DNA from 4 places in the Arthrobacter sp. 08Y14 genome. Region 3 is predicted to be linked to each of the others. Evidence: riboswitches for the same ligand, from Rfam matches in the RefSeq annotation. Region 3 holds a riboswitch; each other region holds the start of a gene.
What was found. A riboswitch is a leader RNA that binds a small molecule or an ion and turns the genes downstream of it on or off. The one in region 3 is predicted to bind S-adenosylmethionine.
Positions count from the first base shown of each region.

Region 1 (3,783 bases), on a different contig from region 3:
ATGGGGTTGTTTCTTCCACGTTCAGGCGGCCTTCGCAAGGGTAGGCACCCCGCCGCCGCTAGGGCGCTCCGAAGAACCGGTCCCGCAGCGGAACGCCGATCTGTTCAACGTCGGTGAGGAACCCGTCGTGGCCGATCGGCGCACTGATCATGTGCACACCGGTCTTCCGGGGCAGAGCCGCTGCCAGTTCGTAGGAGTGCTGCGGAAGGTAGAGCCGGTCCGAATCCACGGCGGCTATGAAGAATTCGGCACCGGCGTTGGCCAGCGCCTGGCGCACCGATCCGCGGCCGCGGGCCACATCGTGGCTCATCAGGGCCTCGGTCAGCAGCAGGTAGCTGTTGGCGTCGAACCGGTCTGCGAGCTTCCGCGCCTGATGGTCCAGGTAGCTCTCCACCGCATAACGCCCGCGTGCCGCCGGCAGCGCGGACCCCAGCGGGTCCTCCTGCAGCTGCGCTCCGTTGCCAAAGCGGTACTCCAACTCAGCTTCGGAGCGGTAGGTAATGTGGGCGATCCGGCGGGCGAGGCCAAGACCGGCAACGGGAGCCCTGCCGTTGTAATAGTCGCCGCCGTTGAAATCCGGATCCAGGCGGATGGCTTCCAGCTGCGCCTGGCCAAAGGCAATTTGCTCCGCGGAACTGGCAGCGGTGCACGCAATGACGGCGCAGCGCTGCACTCGGCCGGGCTCGGTGGCGGCCCATTCCAGGGCACGGGCGCCGCCCAGGGAACCGCCGAGCACGGTGTGCCAGACGCGGATTCCCAGCTGGTCGGCCAGGCGCGCCTCGGCGCGAACGGAGTCCCGGATCGTGACAAAGGGAAACCGCGACCCCCAGGGGAGCCCCTGCGGATCCGGCGACGATGGTCCGGAGGATCCGTAGCAGCCGCCGAGCATGTTGATGCAGACGACAAAGTACCGGTCAGTGTCCACCGTCTTGCCCGGACCCACCAGTGCGTCCCACCAGCCGTCCTCGCCGCTGCTGCCCCTGGCCACATGGGTGCTGCCGGTGAGGGCGTGGGCCACCAGCACGGCATTGTTTGCATCCGCGTTGAGGGTCCCCCACGTCTCGTAGGCAAGGGAAACGTCCGGCAGGTAGCCTCCTGTTTCCAGATGCAGGCTGCCGATGCGCGCATGCCGCAGCACCCCGTCCCCGGCGGGGGCGGAGTGCTGCGGTACGGTACCGCCGGCGGTTCCGGCAGCGTTTGAGGTAGAAGGAAGTGTCACGCTGCCCGCTACGCTCCCTTGGCTGCCCGGAACCCGGCGTCGAGGTCCGCAATAATGTCGTCAATGTGCTCAATGCCTACGGACAGCCGGACCAGCCCGGGGCTGACTCCCGCTGCCAGCTGCGCCTCGGCCCCCAGCTGGCTGTGGGTGGTCGACGCCGGATGAATGACCAGGGAGCGCACGTCGCCCACGTTCGCCACATGGGAGTGCAGGTCCAGGGCATCCACGAACCGCTTGCCGGCGTCGATGCCGCCGTTGATCTCGAAGGAGACAATGGCGCCCGTTCCGCGCGGCCCGTAATGGCGTCCGCGCTCGAACCACGGGCTGGATTCCAGGCCCGCATAGGCGACGGAGACGACGTCGTCGTGCCCTTCCAGCCAGTTGGCCACCGCGACGGCGTTGCTCACGTGCCGCTCCATGCGCAGGCTCAGGGTTTCCAGGCCCTGGGCAATGAGGAACGCGTTGAACGGGGACACGGAGGAGCCAAGATCGCGGAGCAGCTGGACCCGCGCCTTGAGGATGTAGGCGAGGTTGGCACCCAGAATGCCGCTGGCACCCAGGTCACGGGCATAGACGAGCCCGTTGTAGCTCTCATCCGGGGTGTTGAAGCCGGGGAATTTCTCCGGATCGGCACCGAAGTCAAAGTTGCCCGAATCCACGATGACGCCCGCAATGGCGGTACCGTGCCCGCCGAGGTACTTGGTGGCCGAGTGCACCACAATGTCCGCGCCCCACTCGATGGGCCGGATCAGGTACGGGGTGGAGAGCGTGTTGTCCACGATCAGGGGAATGCCGGCCTCATGCGCCACCGCACTGATGCCCTCGATGTCCAGCACGTCCTGGCGGGGGTTGGAGACCACCTCGCCGAAGAAGGCCTTGGTGTTGGGCTGCACCGCCGCCCGCCACTGCTCCAGATTGTCCGGATCGGCCACGAACGTTGTGGTGATGCCGAACTTCTTCAGCGTGTGCTTGAACAGGTTGTACGTTCCGCCGTAAAGGCTGGGGCTGGCAACGATGTGGTCCCCGGCTTCGGCCACGTTGAGGATGGCGAAGGTTTCCGCGGCCTGCCCGGAGGCGAGCAGCAGTGCCCCGATCCCGCCTTCAAGGGAAGCGATCCGGTTTTCCACCGCTTCCTGGGTGGGGTTGCCGATGCGGGTGTAGATGGGGGCAAGCTCAGCCAAGGCGAACCGGTTGGCTGCTGCTTCCGCACTGGGAAAGACAAAGGACGATGTCTGGTAAATAGGCAGGGCGCGGGCGCCGGTAACGGCGTCGGGCTCCTGGCCGGCATGGATGGAACGGGTTTCAAAGGACCAGTTTTCTGACACTGCTTAGCTCCCATAACCTAAGGGCCGCACAGAGACTTCCGGCCGGAACAAGGTAACCGGCAGCCACGTGGGACCCGCGCTTGCCCTGCATCCGTTGAGGCAGGGCCAGGTCTTCACCCGGGGCACCCCACCGCGGTTGGAGGGTTGCCGGCCAGCAAGCCGGGGCTATCTGCTGGCACTCATGACCTATCCCCTATGAAAACGGATAAGTCCGGCGCCTGCAAGGAGTGTGACGGATCATTTCCCGGGCGTCGGCGGCACGGATGGGCGCGTACCTTTTCCCGGCGGCTGCGGGGAAAGCGTCTTCGGCGCCTTAGGTGGCCCTAAGTCGAGACGCGGGTCACAACGTGCCATTATGGGCCGCATGCGCTTGGACCATGTATCTTATGCCAGTGAATCCGACGGTCTTTTGGCCACGACAGAGAGGATCGCAGACGCTCTGGGAGCGGACTTCGTCAAGGGCGGCGTCCATCCGCGTTTTGGTACGCGGAACATGATCCTTCCCCTGGCCAACCATCAGTACGTCGAGGTGGTGGAAGCCCTCAACCACCCGGCCTCGGACAAGGCTCCCTTCGGCCAGGCAGTGCGCCAGCGCTCGGAGTGCGGCGGCGGCTGGATGGGCTGGTGCGTGGCTGTGGATGACCTCACCCCCTTTGAAGAACGGCTTGGACGGCTCTCCGTTCCGGGTAACCGGAAGTTCCCCGACGGCCAGGAACTGACCTGGCGGCAGATCGGCATCAACGGCCTGATCGCCGACCCCCAGGTGCCGTACATGCTGCGCTGGGATGACGGAACCGAGGAACTGCACCCCTCGGCTGCCCTGCCCGGCATGCCCGGTGCCGTGAAGCTGGACTCGCTGACCATTGCCGGCTCCGCTGACCGTGTGGCGCAGTGGCTGGGCACCCCGGCCGAGGAACCGCTGGAGAACGTGGGCGTCACGTGGATTTCCCCCAAGGGAACTCCCGGCATCATGTCCGTCACGTTCAACACGGCCAAGGGCCTCGTCGAGATCTAGTTCTGCTGCCGCTTTGGGGGATCCGCGCACCTTTCTGGGCGGGCCGGACCCCTGATCCGCTGCCGCTTTGGGCATCCGCGCACCTTTCGGGAAATCGCTGCCGGTCCGCACCGGCAGCAGAATCCCAATCCGGATGCGCCTGCCCAAAGTGGTCGCCTTTCCCGCCGGCGGCGGAACCAGTTGGGTAAATGCTGCCGCTGTGGGCATCCGCGCACCTTTCGGGC
Region 1 covers NZ_PJIX01000003.1:584,169-587,951, reverse strand. The annotation lists gene CXR03_RS15040 (SRPBCC domain-containing protein) at 1-2, opposite strand, end outside; gene CXR03_RS15035 (homoserine O-acetyltransferase) at 59-1,138, opposite strand; gene CXR03_RS15030 (bifunctional o-acetylhomoserine/o-acetylserine sulfhydrylase) at 1,228-2,544, opposite strand; SAM riboswitch class IV at 2,616-2,731, opposite strand; gene CXR03_RS15025 (VOC family protein) at 2,900-3,559, shown strand.
Region 1: another riboswitch for S-adenosylmethionine. It lies ahead of CXR03_RS15030 (bifunctional o-acetylhomoserine/o-acetylserine sulfhydrylase); the one in region 3 lies ahead of CXR03_RS03010 (hypothetical protein).

Region 2 (3,783 bases), on a different contig from region 3:
ACTTCAAGCCGGAAAAGAAGGCTGAAGCCAAGAAGGACGACGCCAAGAAGGACTAGGTCTTTCGCAGGATTCCAGAATGATGAAGGTGCCCGGCCGCTGATGCGGCCGGGCACCTTCATCTTTCGACGCGCCGGTAAATTTGGGTGAATTATTCCGGCAGCCTGTTTTAGCCCGGTGCGGGCGCCATAGTGGGGACCGGCAAATTGTAGACAACAAGCCAGTAATCTCCGTCCGGCCCGTCCACTGTGATGGACGCCGGGGTTTGATCGGGTGTGACGATGTGTTCAAAAGACGTTAGGACCGGCCAATTGCAATTGTTGCTGCTGGAAGCGGTCACTGGGTTTGAATCAGCGTCCCGAACCTCGATGCTGTAGTCCCCGGGCTGGTTACAGGTGAGGTACACGCTGAAGCTGGTCCCCGGTTCCATTGCGGGCAGATCGAAGGTGCTCCTCCCGGTGCCGGGTTCCTCGAGCATGAGGCTCGCGTTGAGAGGGCGCCCCTGGGGATTTTGCTGGAAGTAGCTCTCGAGGCTGATGGGATTGTCCGCCCGGAACAGTGCCAGCATGGCGGGGTCGCTGGGGGCAGGAGGCTCCGTGCTTCCCGGGGGCAGTTCCACGCCGATGCTGCTCCGGCTGGACGAACCGGCTTTGGGGGAGGCCGTGGCGGTCTCCCCGGCTGTGGCTGACGATGTGGCCGGTTTAGAGGAAGCGGCCTCGGGCTCCTCCTGGGCGCTGCATCCTGTCAGCACCAGACCCAGCGCCGCTGCGGGAAGCAGGGCCTTATGCATAAACGGCAAATCCGACGCTCTGCCGGGCCTTGCCTTATTCCGTGATGTTCCATTGGCATTTCTGTTTCTGGTCATCTCCGCTACTTCCTTCCGAAGTAATCCGAAGAACGATAGTGGAGCCGGCTTCGAATGTAAAGGATTGGTAACGGACGGCCGCTGTCATAAACGCGTGGAAACAATTCCCGGCTCCGTATTTCCGGTGCCGACACATTTCTGCCGGTCAGGCGAATTCGGGAACGCCCAGACGGCGAAACGCTGAACCGTGGAATATCAGGGGCTCATGGGCATCGTCGTGTGAGGCATGGCCGTGCACCCGTAGCAGAACCACCTGATGGTCCCCGGCCGGAACCTCATTCTCCACAGAGCACTCAAGCCAGAGGGCGGCCCGGTCCAGGAACAATGATCCGGAGTCATCCGTGTGCAGATCCAGTCCGGCGAAGCGGTTTCCGGCCCTGGACGCAATCTGTTTGCAGACGCCCTCGTGATCGGAACCCAAAATCGACACGCCAATCCGGGCCGAGCCCCGCAGCACCGGCCATGTGCGGGACGTGTTCTGCACGGCAAACATCACCAGCGGCGGATCCATGGAAACGCCCACCGTGAAGGAAGAAGCAACCAGGCCCTGCGGCTCGCCGTCGATGACCGCGCACAGGGCGGCAACGCCGGACGGAAAACGGGAGAACGCCCGGCGCAATGCAGCGGGCTGAAGGTCGGTCAAAAGTGCCATGCTCAAAAGATCCTCTGCCTCAAGCGCCCGGTAACCCGATACGTCGGTAGCGAAGCGCGGTACTTGCCGGGCCGGTTGGAAACCGGGCGGCCGAATCGTCACCTGGAGCACCCCGCTACGGCGAGAGGGTTGCCGTCCAGCCGGCCAGGGCCCGTGGCTGGAACTCTTGATTCTTGCTCCAACGTAGGCCGGGCAGCACCGGGACACAAACCCCCGCCACAGTTCGTAAACTCCGCTTCATAAAAGTCATGGGGATGAAGGGATACAGTGTGAAGAATGAGACAGCGGTGGTTTAAACAGGTGGACGTTTTCGGCAGCGAACCGTATTTGGGCAACCCGCTGGCGGTGGTGCTCGAAGCGGAAGGGCTGACGGATGCTGAGATGGCCTCCTTCGCCCGGTGGACCAACCTTTCCGAGACCACCTTCGTCCTGCCGCCCACTGTGGACGGGGCCGACTACCGGGTCCGGATCTTCACCCCCGGCGGGGAGATTCCCTTCGCCGGACACCCTACGCTGGGCACGTGCCACGCCTGGCTGGAGACCGGGGCCAAGCGCCGGTACCCCGACGTCGTCGTACAGGAATGCGGCATAGGACTCGTGACGCTGCACGCCAATGCCGGGATCGCGGCGTTTGCCGCTCCGCCCCTGCTGCGCTCCGGTGAGCTGGAGGACGATGTCCTGGACCAGGCCCGGCAGGCGCTGGGCCTGGAACCGGAGCAGATCCTCGCCTCCAACTGGATCGACAACGGACCCGGCTGGCTGGGACTGCTGCTCCGGGACGCCGCAACCGTCTTGGCGCTGAACCCGAATCCCGTGATCATGGGCAACCTGCGCGTGGGCGTCATTGGCGCGCAGCCGGCGGACGCGGAAACAGACTTTGAAGTGCGCGCCTTCGTACCGGGTCTCGGTATTGCAGAGGATCCGGTCACCGGCAGCCTCAACGCCGGACTCGCCCAGTGGCTGATCGGAGCCTCACTGGCACCGGAACGCTACGTCGTCACCCAGGGCACTGCCGTCCAGCGCTCCGGCCGGGTCCGGGTCTTCACCCGGGACCGCAAAATCTGGGTGGGCGGATCCACGGTCACCTGCATTGACGGCACCGTCACACTGTAAATCGGGCACCATGTTCACCCTAAACTCGCTTGCCCTTCCGGTTATCGGTGCACCCATGGCCGGGGGGCCTTCCACCCCGGAGCTGGCTGCTGCAGTGGGGGAGGCCGGCGGGCTCGGCTTCCTGGCCGCCGGTTACAAGAGCACAGGCACCGTGGCGGACCAGATTACCCAGCTGCGCAGGCTGAGCGGCCGGCCCTTTGGCCTGAACCTCTTCGTTCCGGATGCTGCCAACACCTACCCGGTTGCCGCGCAGGATCAGGCTGCAGGGAAGGCGGCAGCCCGGGCTCGAAAAATCGAAGCGGCCCTGATCTTCCGTGAGCACCTGGTCACAGCAGCAGGACAGGGGCCAGCCGGAACCACGGTCCCCGAACCCGGGATGCCGAACCCCAACGACGACGACGCCTGGCAAGCCAAGCTGGAGCTGGTCCTCCGGGAGCGGGTCCCGGTAGTGTCCTTCACCTTCGGATTGCCGGAACCGGCGGTCTTTGCCGAACTTGCCGCGCAGGGAATCTGCAGCGTGGTGACGGTCACCGATGCCGGCGAGGCGCGCGCGGCGGCAGCTGCCGGAGCGAACGTCCTGTGCGTGCAGGGCCCGGAAGCCGGCGGACACCGGGGAACCCTTGACAGCGGGAAGGTGCCGGGGAAGGTCTCATTAACTGGCCTGCTGGACCAGGTTCGAGAAGCCTGCCCGCTCCCGTTGGTAGCCGCGGGAGGGATTTCCACCCCGGAGGACGCGTCCGCAGCTCTGGCCGCCGGGGCAGGTGCCGTCCAAGTGGGAACACTGCTGCTGCTCAGCGACGAAGCCGGGACCAGCAAGGTACACCGCGGCGGGTTGATGGATGCCGTGCAGGGGCGCAGGGATCCTGACACTTCGCTGACCCGGGCTTTCTCCGGCCGTCCGGCGAGGGGGCTGGTCAATGACTTCATGCGTGCCTATCCGGATGCCCCGGACGCTTACCCGTACATCAACCACATCACCGGCCCGCTCCGGGCCGACGCCGCGGCGGCAGGCAATCCGGAAGGAGTCAGCCTGTGGGCCGGCACAGGGTTCCGGCATGCCGCTGAAGGTCCGGCGCCGGTGATCCTCCGTCGCCTGTTCGGGCTGGCCGACTGAGGCCGGGCCCGTCGCGGGACAGCACGGGGTTTGGTATCAGAA
Region 2 covers NZ_PJIX01000002.1:952,343-956,125, reverse strand. The annotation lists gene aspS (aspartate--tRNA ligase) at 1-56, shown strand, start outside; gene CXR03_RS10950 (hypothetical protein) at 167-787, opposite strand; gene CXR03_RS10945 (flavin reductase family protein) at 1,008-1,514, opposite strand; SAM riboswitch class IV at 1,569-1,686, opposite strand; gene CXR03_RS10940 (PhzF family phenazine biosynthesis protein) at 1,791-2,627, shown strand; gene CXR03_RS10935 (nitronate monooxygenase) at 2,638-3,741, shown strand.
Region 2: another riboswitch for S-adenosylmethionine. It lies ahead of CXR03_RS10945 (flavin reductase family protein); the one in region 3 lies ahead of CXR03_RS03010 (hypothetical protein).

Region 3 (3,783 bases):
CCGTCCACCACGCAGCGCTGCGGAAGGTTGGCCTTGAGCGCGTCCACCAGTTCCGGAAAGTACCGGGTCATCGGCTTTTCGTTGCGGCTGCCGATTTCCAGCTCATCACCGTCCCGGAAAATGATGGAGCGGAAACCGTCCCACTTGGGCTCGTAGGAGTAGTCCCCCTCGGGCAGTGCAGTCACGGCTTTGGCCAGCATGGGGGCTACGGGCGGCATTACCGGAAGTTTCATGGACCCCATTCTTACCCGGTTTTCAGCCGAGGGGAATGGAAACGCCCAGCCCTGCGGCAAACGCGGTCAGCAGGTCCCGGCCCTGCTGCCAGTTCCCGATGCCGCTTTCATCATTGATGTGGGTCAGTGCTCCGGCGTCGATCACGGGGACACCCCAGGCCTGGGCCAGCAGCCGTGCTCCGGGGAGGGTGCAGTAGGGATCGTTTTCGCTGGCAACCATCAGTCCGGGCACCGGAAGCGGCTCCAACCGCGGGTCCCGGAAAGATCCGGCAGTGTCCGGGAAGGCCGGCTCGGCCGGATCCGGCGGGGCTACCAGCAGCACGCCCCGGGCGCGTTTCGGGTTGCGCAGCAGCCATTCGGCGGAGGCCAGGCAGCCCAGGCTGTGGGCCACGAGGATGGTGTCACCGCCGCGGGAGCCGGCGGCGTCGTCGAGCGCGTCCATCCAGTTCTCCAGGTTCGGGTCATCCCACGACGACGGCGAAATCCGGGACACGTCCGCGGCACCGTCCTGCCACCGGCTTTGCCAGTGCTCATCATTGGAACCGCCGATCCCCGGGACCATGGTCAGGTGCATGCTGTTCGCCTCTCATCCTGTGGTGCCGGGGAGCCGGCAGCCGGGAATATCTGCTCGGAAACCGGTGCTGTCAATGAACATGAAGAAGATCGGTTTCCTGTCCTTTGGACATTACCGCGACGTGCAGGGTTCCTTTGTCCGCACCGCCCGTGACGCCCTGCTGCAGACCGTTGAAACGGCGGTGGCAGCCGAGGAAGTTGGCATTGACGGAGCCTTCCTTCGGGTCCACCACTTCGCCCCGCAGTTCGCTGCGCCGTTCCCCCTGCTGTCCGCCATGGCCGCACGGACTCACCGGCTTGAACTGGGCACGGCGGTGATCGATATGCGCTACGAAAATCCGCTGTACATGGCCGAAGAAGCGGCGGCCACGGATCTGATCAGCGGCGGCAGGCTTCAGCTGGGCCTGAGCCGAGGTTCACCCGAGCCCGCGCTGCGCGGCTATGAGGCATTTGGCTACGTTCCCACCGGGGACAGCACCGATGCGGATGAGGCCCGCAAGCACACACTGGTGTTCCGGGCGGCGATTGCCGGCGCAGGCCTGGCGAACGCGGATCCGATGATGACCGGCAGTTCCGACGCGCTGGCCATCGATCCGCAGTCCCCCGGCCTCGCAGAACGGATCTGGTGGGGTTCCGGAACCCGGGCGACGGCCAAGTGGACCGGCGAACAGGGCATGAACCTGATGAGCTCCACCCTGCTGACGGAGGATACCGGAGTTCCCTTCGATGAGCTCCAGGCCGAGCAGATTGCGGTGTTCCGCAAGGCCTGGGCCGATGCGGGACATGAGGGGACTGCGCGGGTGTCCGTCAGCCGCAGCGTCATTCCGCTGGTGACCGACACCGACCGCCGGTATTTTGGGCTGCGCGCCCAAGCCGAGGGACGCGACCAGGTGGGGCGGCTCGACGGCGGTCTGGCCCGGTTCGGCAAGAGCTACATTGGCGAACCTGATGTCATTGCCGCCCAGCTTGCCGCGGACGCCGCGGTTCAGGCTGCGGACACGCTTCTGGTGACGGTGCCCAACCAGCTGGGCGTGGACTACAACGTGCAGCTGCTGGAGAACATCGTGAAGCATGTCGCGCCGGCGGCCGGCTGGCGCTGATGCCTCCGGCACGGCGGCGGTTCCCGGCTGTCACCGGCATGCGCTATGGTGGTGTCAGCTTCACGAGAGGTGGCCAACGCCCGGAGGAATCCGGGTCCGTAAAAGCTCCGACTGGCCTCACACCAACCCCATTGTTCGGCGGGTGGTTCGGATGACGAAGCGGCCCGCGGCCAACCGGTGCGGGCAAGGACAAACCGTAAAGGAACACACTGTGAGTATCTCCAGTGGCGCCCGCTGCATCAGCTACACCCCCGGCCACAACGTCCACCTCATTCACGGCAAGCGCCTGGCTGTTTACGATGACTGGGTGGATGCCCAGGCCTACGTCGATCTCGATCTGGACCTGATCCAGTTGGTCGTGGACGGCGAGCAGCAGCTGATGTGGTTCCACGACCTGCCTTCCCTGTCGCAGGCGCTGGCCCATTCCAACGGCCAGGTACAGTGGTGCGCACGCTATTCGTCGCTGCTGGTGCCCGGAGGCTTTGACAGCCCCGCACGGCGCTCTTTTTTCTACTTGGCGACGCCGGAAAGGGTCCATCCCTGTAAACAGCTCAACGCAAACGACTCCGAAGACGCCCAAGCTCAGCGGGGCTAAGCCCAGCTGAGCGCAGGTACTGTTCCGCGTCCAGCCCGTCCAGGGCGCGGAGCAGTTCCCGCCGTCCGTCGGCCACCCGCGCGTCTTCCTGCTCGGAGGTCAGCGGCTTTTCCCTCGGATGCACCTGCGTGGCGTGGAAGGCATTAATGCCGCGGACCGCCTCCTCATAGTCGTCGGCAATGGCCTCCGGTGATGCCCCGGCCAGCTGGAGCAGCAGCATGGCGACGAGCCCGGTGCGGTCCCGGCCGGCGGAGCAGTGGATCACCACCGCGCCGTCGTCGGCGTCTGCCAGGGCCTGAACGACGGCGGCGATCTTCTCCGGCCAGCGGCGCAGGTTCTCCCGGTACCACTTGGGCGAGTCCATGTACGGGCCGCACAAAGCGGTGAAGTCGGGATCGTTCGCTTCCTGGGTGGGCCGGGTCAGGAACGTGATGCCTGCGGCGGCGTCGGGGCTCACTTCCGGGTCGGTGTCCCGGCGGCCCTGCTCCACGTCGTTGCGGAGGTCGATGACGGTGCGGACGCCGGCGTCGCGGGCCTGCGCCCAGCCCCGCCCGGTGAGCCATTCGGACCGGCCCATCCGGAAGATCCGGCCGGGTGCCACGGAGCCGCCGCCGGCAACCGGGATGCCGCCCAGGTCACGGGCATTCGCCGCGCCTTCCCACTCCACATCCCGGTTGCCCATCACGCCCTTCTAGGACCAGTCGAAGAAGCCCTTGCCGGACTTCCGGCCGAGCTCGCCGCGCGCCACCTTGTCGCGGAGGATCTGCGGCGGTTCAAACCGCGGACCAAGGGTTTCGGCAAGATACTCGGCAATGCCCAGGCGCACGTCCAGACCCACAATGTCGGTGGTCCGCAGCGGACCTGTGGGGTGCTTGTAGCCCAGGACCATGGCGGCATCGATATCCTCTGCCGTGGCCACGCCCTCCTCCACCATGCGCATGGCTTCCAACGCGATGGCCACTCCCAGCCGGGAGCTGGCAAAGCCGGGGGCATCGTTCACGACGACGGGCGTCTTGCCGAGGTCCTGGGCCCAGGCGGCGGCGGCTTCGGCCAGCTCCCCGGAGGTCTGTTTGCCCAGCACCACCTCGATCAGGGTGGAGGCGGGCACCGGGTTGAAAAAGTGCAGCCCGCAAAACCGCTCCGGGCGCTGCAGCTTTTCCGCCAGGCCGGAGACGGACAGTGAAGACGTGTTGGACGCCAGCCAAGCCTCGGATCCCAGCTGCTCCTCGACCGCAACCAGGGCTGCTGCCTTCAGTCCGAAATCCTCCGGCACTGCCTCCAC
Region 3 covers NZ_PJIX01000001.1:642,344-646,126, forward strand. The annotation lists gene CXR03_RS02995 (ATP-dependent DNA ligase) at 1-233, opposite strand, end outside; gene CXR03_RS03000 (alpha/beta hydrolase) at 256-807, opposite strand; gene CXR03_RS03005 (LLM class flavin-dependent oxidoreductase) at 881-1,906, shown strand; SAM riboswitch class IV at 1,965-2,102, shown strand; gene CXR03_RS03010 (hypothetical protein) at 2,118-2,501, shown strand; gene CXR03_RS03015 (tyrosine-protein phosphatase) at 2,458-3,183, opposite strand; gene CXR03_RS03020 (3-hydroxyacyl-CoA dehydrogenase family protein) at 3,193-3,783, opposite strand, start outside.

Region 4 (3,783 bases), 700 kb from region 3:
CGGAACCCTCAGCGTGCCGGAGTCCCTGCCGGCTGCAGACGGAAGGACGCGCCGCGGTGGTTTTCGGGCAGCTTGTCACCGGCACCGAAGAGCTTGTGGCGCAGCGTCCCCGGGGTATATTCCGTCCGGTAGGCACCGCGCTTCTGCAGCTCCGGCACCACAAACTCCACCACGTCCTCGAAGGTACCCGGGGTAATGGCGTAGGCCAGGTTGAAGCCGTCCACATCGGTCTCTTCCACCCACCGGATGAGCTCCTCGGCGACGTCGGACCCCGAGCCCACCAGCCGCGGACCCAGCCCGCCGATCCCCGCGGATTCGGCGATGTCGCGCACCGTCCAGGGTTCGCCGTCGTCCTTCGCTTTTTGGAAGTTGTCCGAGGCAGACTGGATCGCATTGGACTGCACATTGCCCAGCGGCTCGTCCAGGTTGTAGGTGGACAGGTCCACGCCGAGCCAGCCGGACATCAGGGCCAGGGCGCCCTCGTCGCTGGCGTACCGCTGGTAGTCCAAATGCTTGGCTTCGGCTTCCTCTGATGTTGCCGCGGTGATGATGGTCAGCAGCGTGTAGATCCGGATGGAGTGGCGGTCCCGGCCGGCAGCTTCGGCGGCATCACGAATCCGGGTGACCGTGGCCCTGAGCTTTTCCTTCGTGGGCGCGCCCACGAAGACGGCCTCGGCATTGCCGGCCGCAAAGGCAATGCCCCGCGGCGAGGCGCCGGCCTGGAAGATCACCGGAGTGCGCTGCGGTGACGGCTCACTGATATGGATGCCGGGAACCTTGAAGTACTTGCCCTCATGGTTGATGTCATGCACCTTCGCCGGGTCGGTGAAGATGCCGCTGTCCTTGTCCCGGACGACGGCGTCATCCTCCCAGGAGCCTTCCAGCAGCTTGTAGATCACCTCGAGGTATTCATCCGCGTGGTTGTAGCGCTCGTCGTGCTCAAGCTGGTCTTCGGCACCCATGTTGCGGGCCGCCGAGGGCAGGTAGCCGGTGACCACGTTCCAGCCAACCCGGCCGTTGGTGAGGTGGTCCAGGGTGGAGAGGCGCCGCGCAAAGGGGTAGGGGTGTTCATAGGCTGTTCCCGCGGTGATGCCGAAGCTGAGGTTCTCGGTGACCAGTGCCATGGCGGAGACCAAAAGCAGCGGGTCATTCACCGGCACCTGGGTGCCCTGCCGCAGTGTGGCCTCGTTGGAGTTTCCATACACGTCATAGGTGCCCAGGACGTCTGCGATAAAGATGCCGTCAAACAATCCGCGCTCGCAGGTTTGGGCCAGGTTGGCCCAATAGCGGAGGTCCGTGTAGTTCGCGGACTGGTCCTGCGGATGGCGCCACAGTCCCGGAGACTGATGGCCCACGCAGTTCATGTCAAAGGCGTTGAACCGGATCTGCCGCCGGCTGTTCTGATGTGTTGAGGAAGATGATTCGGACACAGGGAAATCCTTCGGGACGGGACGCACCCGCTGGGGCGCCGTACTTGCCGTTCGCGGACGCGACACGGCCGGATCCTCATCTGGGGCACCCCGCTACGGAAAGAGGGTTGCCGCCCAACCAGCCAGAGCTTTTCGTTGGGACTCATGATCCTTCGCCACCAGTATTTGCATACCCGGACGGGCAGGGGAAATACATGACACTGTGTGAACCGCAGCCGTTAACCTGCGGTCATGAATCCGCCGGCCTGCCTGCTGCACTTGTCCACAAGCGGCAATTTCTCTTTCCCCCGCCCCCGTGCAGCGCTACGGTCACCCCCATGAAGAATCACGTCGGCTGGATAGTGCCCTTGGCAGGAATTGCGGTGGTTTGGTTCTTTGGTCCGCTTGTCCTGAATGCCGTGGCCGCTTCCGCGTTGGGCGTCATCCCCAAGGGCCTCATAGTGCTGGCCCTATTCGCCGGATGCATATTCCTGGGCATTTATCTGCTGATAAAGGTCATTCAGAACGGGCACCGAACATTCCGCGCCCACCGCCGCTCCGGAGGTCATCTCAATAAAGCCGAGAGGGCTCAGGCCGATTTACAGCGGACGTATGACGAAGCGTGGTCCGCGGCACGGGTTCTGACGGACGGGCTTCGCCGGGGGCAGGCCCCTCCAACCCAAGAGGTGTGGGGAGTTGTGCTGGAACCGGGGGAATCGGTTCACCTTTTCATAAACGCCGATTATGCGCGTTTTTACGGCCTCAACGGAACTTATGTTCACACGTCCGGATTCTTCTGGGGCCGGCCTTCCTTTGTCCTTGCAGGTGTTGGGCTGACGGCTCTCGCCAATCGTTCCCGGCGGCGTGCAGCCCAGGCGGTATCGCTTCAACAATGGCGGGAAAAACAACACACGCAAATGTTCCTGACAGACCGCAAGATTATTGCCCAGGTGAACGGAAGATGGCTCAGCTTTCCCTATTCGCAGATTTCCGCCTGCTACCCGGAACCTGAAAACTGCAGTCTGGTACTGGAGTTCTATTCTTATGAGCCCCTCCTGATCGGCGGGCCCGAAGCACCGCTGGCCATCGCGTATCTGGTCTGGGCCCTGTACGGCGAACACGGACTGGCGGCGCATCCGGCGCTGCAGAGCCTGCGCTCCTGACGGGGCGTCGAAATATTACGCGGGGGACTTGCCGGTTTCCGCAATCGCGCGTTTAGTTGCTCTTGACCATCCCGAGCGGCTGAGAGACCTGGATCAGTGAAGCCGCAGCAACCCTGGTTGCCGTACCTCCTCCTTGAGGGACGGCGATAGCGAGGACAACACCGCAGGAGGCCTCCCGGCCCAAGGCGTTATCCGTAGGGTGCTACTGCCAGGACCGATGGAGAGTTAACATGACCGCTCTGGCTTCACAGTCCCCTGCCGCGCCGCCCCAAACGCGCGCCGCCGGCTCCGCCCTTCCCGTTTCCTTTTCCTCCCTTGGCCGCGCTTTCGGCTCGGGCGGTGAAACCCACCAGGTGCTGCGGGACATCACCTTTGACGTACATGCCGGCGAAGTCCTGGCCATCCTGGGCTCCAGCGGCTGCGGAAAGTCCACGCTCCTGCGGGCCGCAGCCGGCCTGGACGCTCCAACCACCGGGGAAGTCCGGATCAACGGAACACCCGTCCGCGGCATTGATGACCGATGCGCCGTCGCGTTCCAGGAACCGCGGCTGCTGCCCTGGCAAACCCTGCAGGCCAACATCGCCATGGGCCTGCCCAAGGGCATCAGCGCCAAGAACGGCAAGGCCAAGGTGGCCGAACTGCTGGAGCTGGTGGAACTGGCCGCATTCGCCAAACACCGTCCCCGGGCAGTTTCCGGCGGCATGGCGCAGCGCGCCTCTCTTGCCCGGGCCCTGGCCCGCACGCCCGGCGTGCTCCTGCTGGATGAACCGTTCGGTGCACTGGATGCCCTGACCCGGCTGAAGATGCAGGACCTGCTGCTCTCGGTTCACCGGGCCACCCCCACCACGGTGCTGCTGGTAACCCACGACGTGGATGAAGCCCTCCAGCTGGCAGACCGCATCATCGTCCTGGGCAGGGAGCCCGGTGTTGCCGGAGCCACCATTACGGACACCATCACCGTGCCCGGCCCGCGCCCGCGGAACCGCGCCTCGGCCGAGCTGGCCCGAATGCGCGGCGAGCTCCTGGCCCGCCTCGGCGTCGACCGCCACTAAAACTCCTCCCCGGCGTCACCCCTTTAAGGGCCGCTACCCCCGCCGTTCTGCGCCCATTTTGCGCATGAACCGCGATGCCTCGCAGCCAACTCATCAGAAAGAATTCCCATGAACAGCCGTTCCCTCAATTCCCCCTCAGCTTCCCGCACCGCGCTCAAG
Region 4 covers NZ_PJIX01000001.1:1,340,243-1,344,025, reverse strand. The annotation lists gene CXR03_RS06470 (LLM class flavin-dependent oxidoreductase) at 9-1,430, opposite strand; SAM riboswitch class IV at 1,466-1,580, opposite strand; gene CXR03_RS06465 (hypothetical protein) at 1,538-2,572, shown strand; gene CXR03_RS06460 (ABC transporter ATP-binding protein) at 2,803-3,624, shown strand; gene CXR03_RS06455 (aliphatic sulfonate ABC transporter substrate-binding protein) at 3,733-3,783, shown strand, end outside.
Region 4: another riboswitch for S-adenosylmethionine. It lies ahead of CXR03_RS06470 (LLM class flavin-dependent oxidoreductase); the one in region 3 lies ahead of CXR03_RS03010 (hypothetical protein).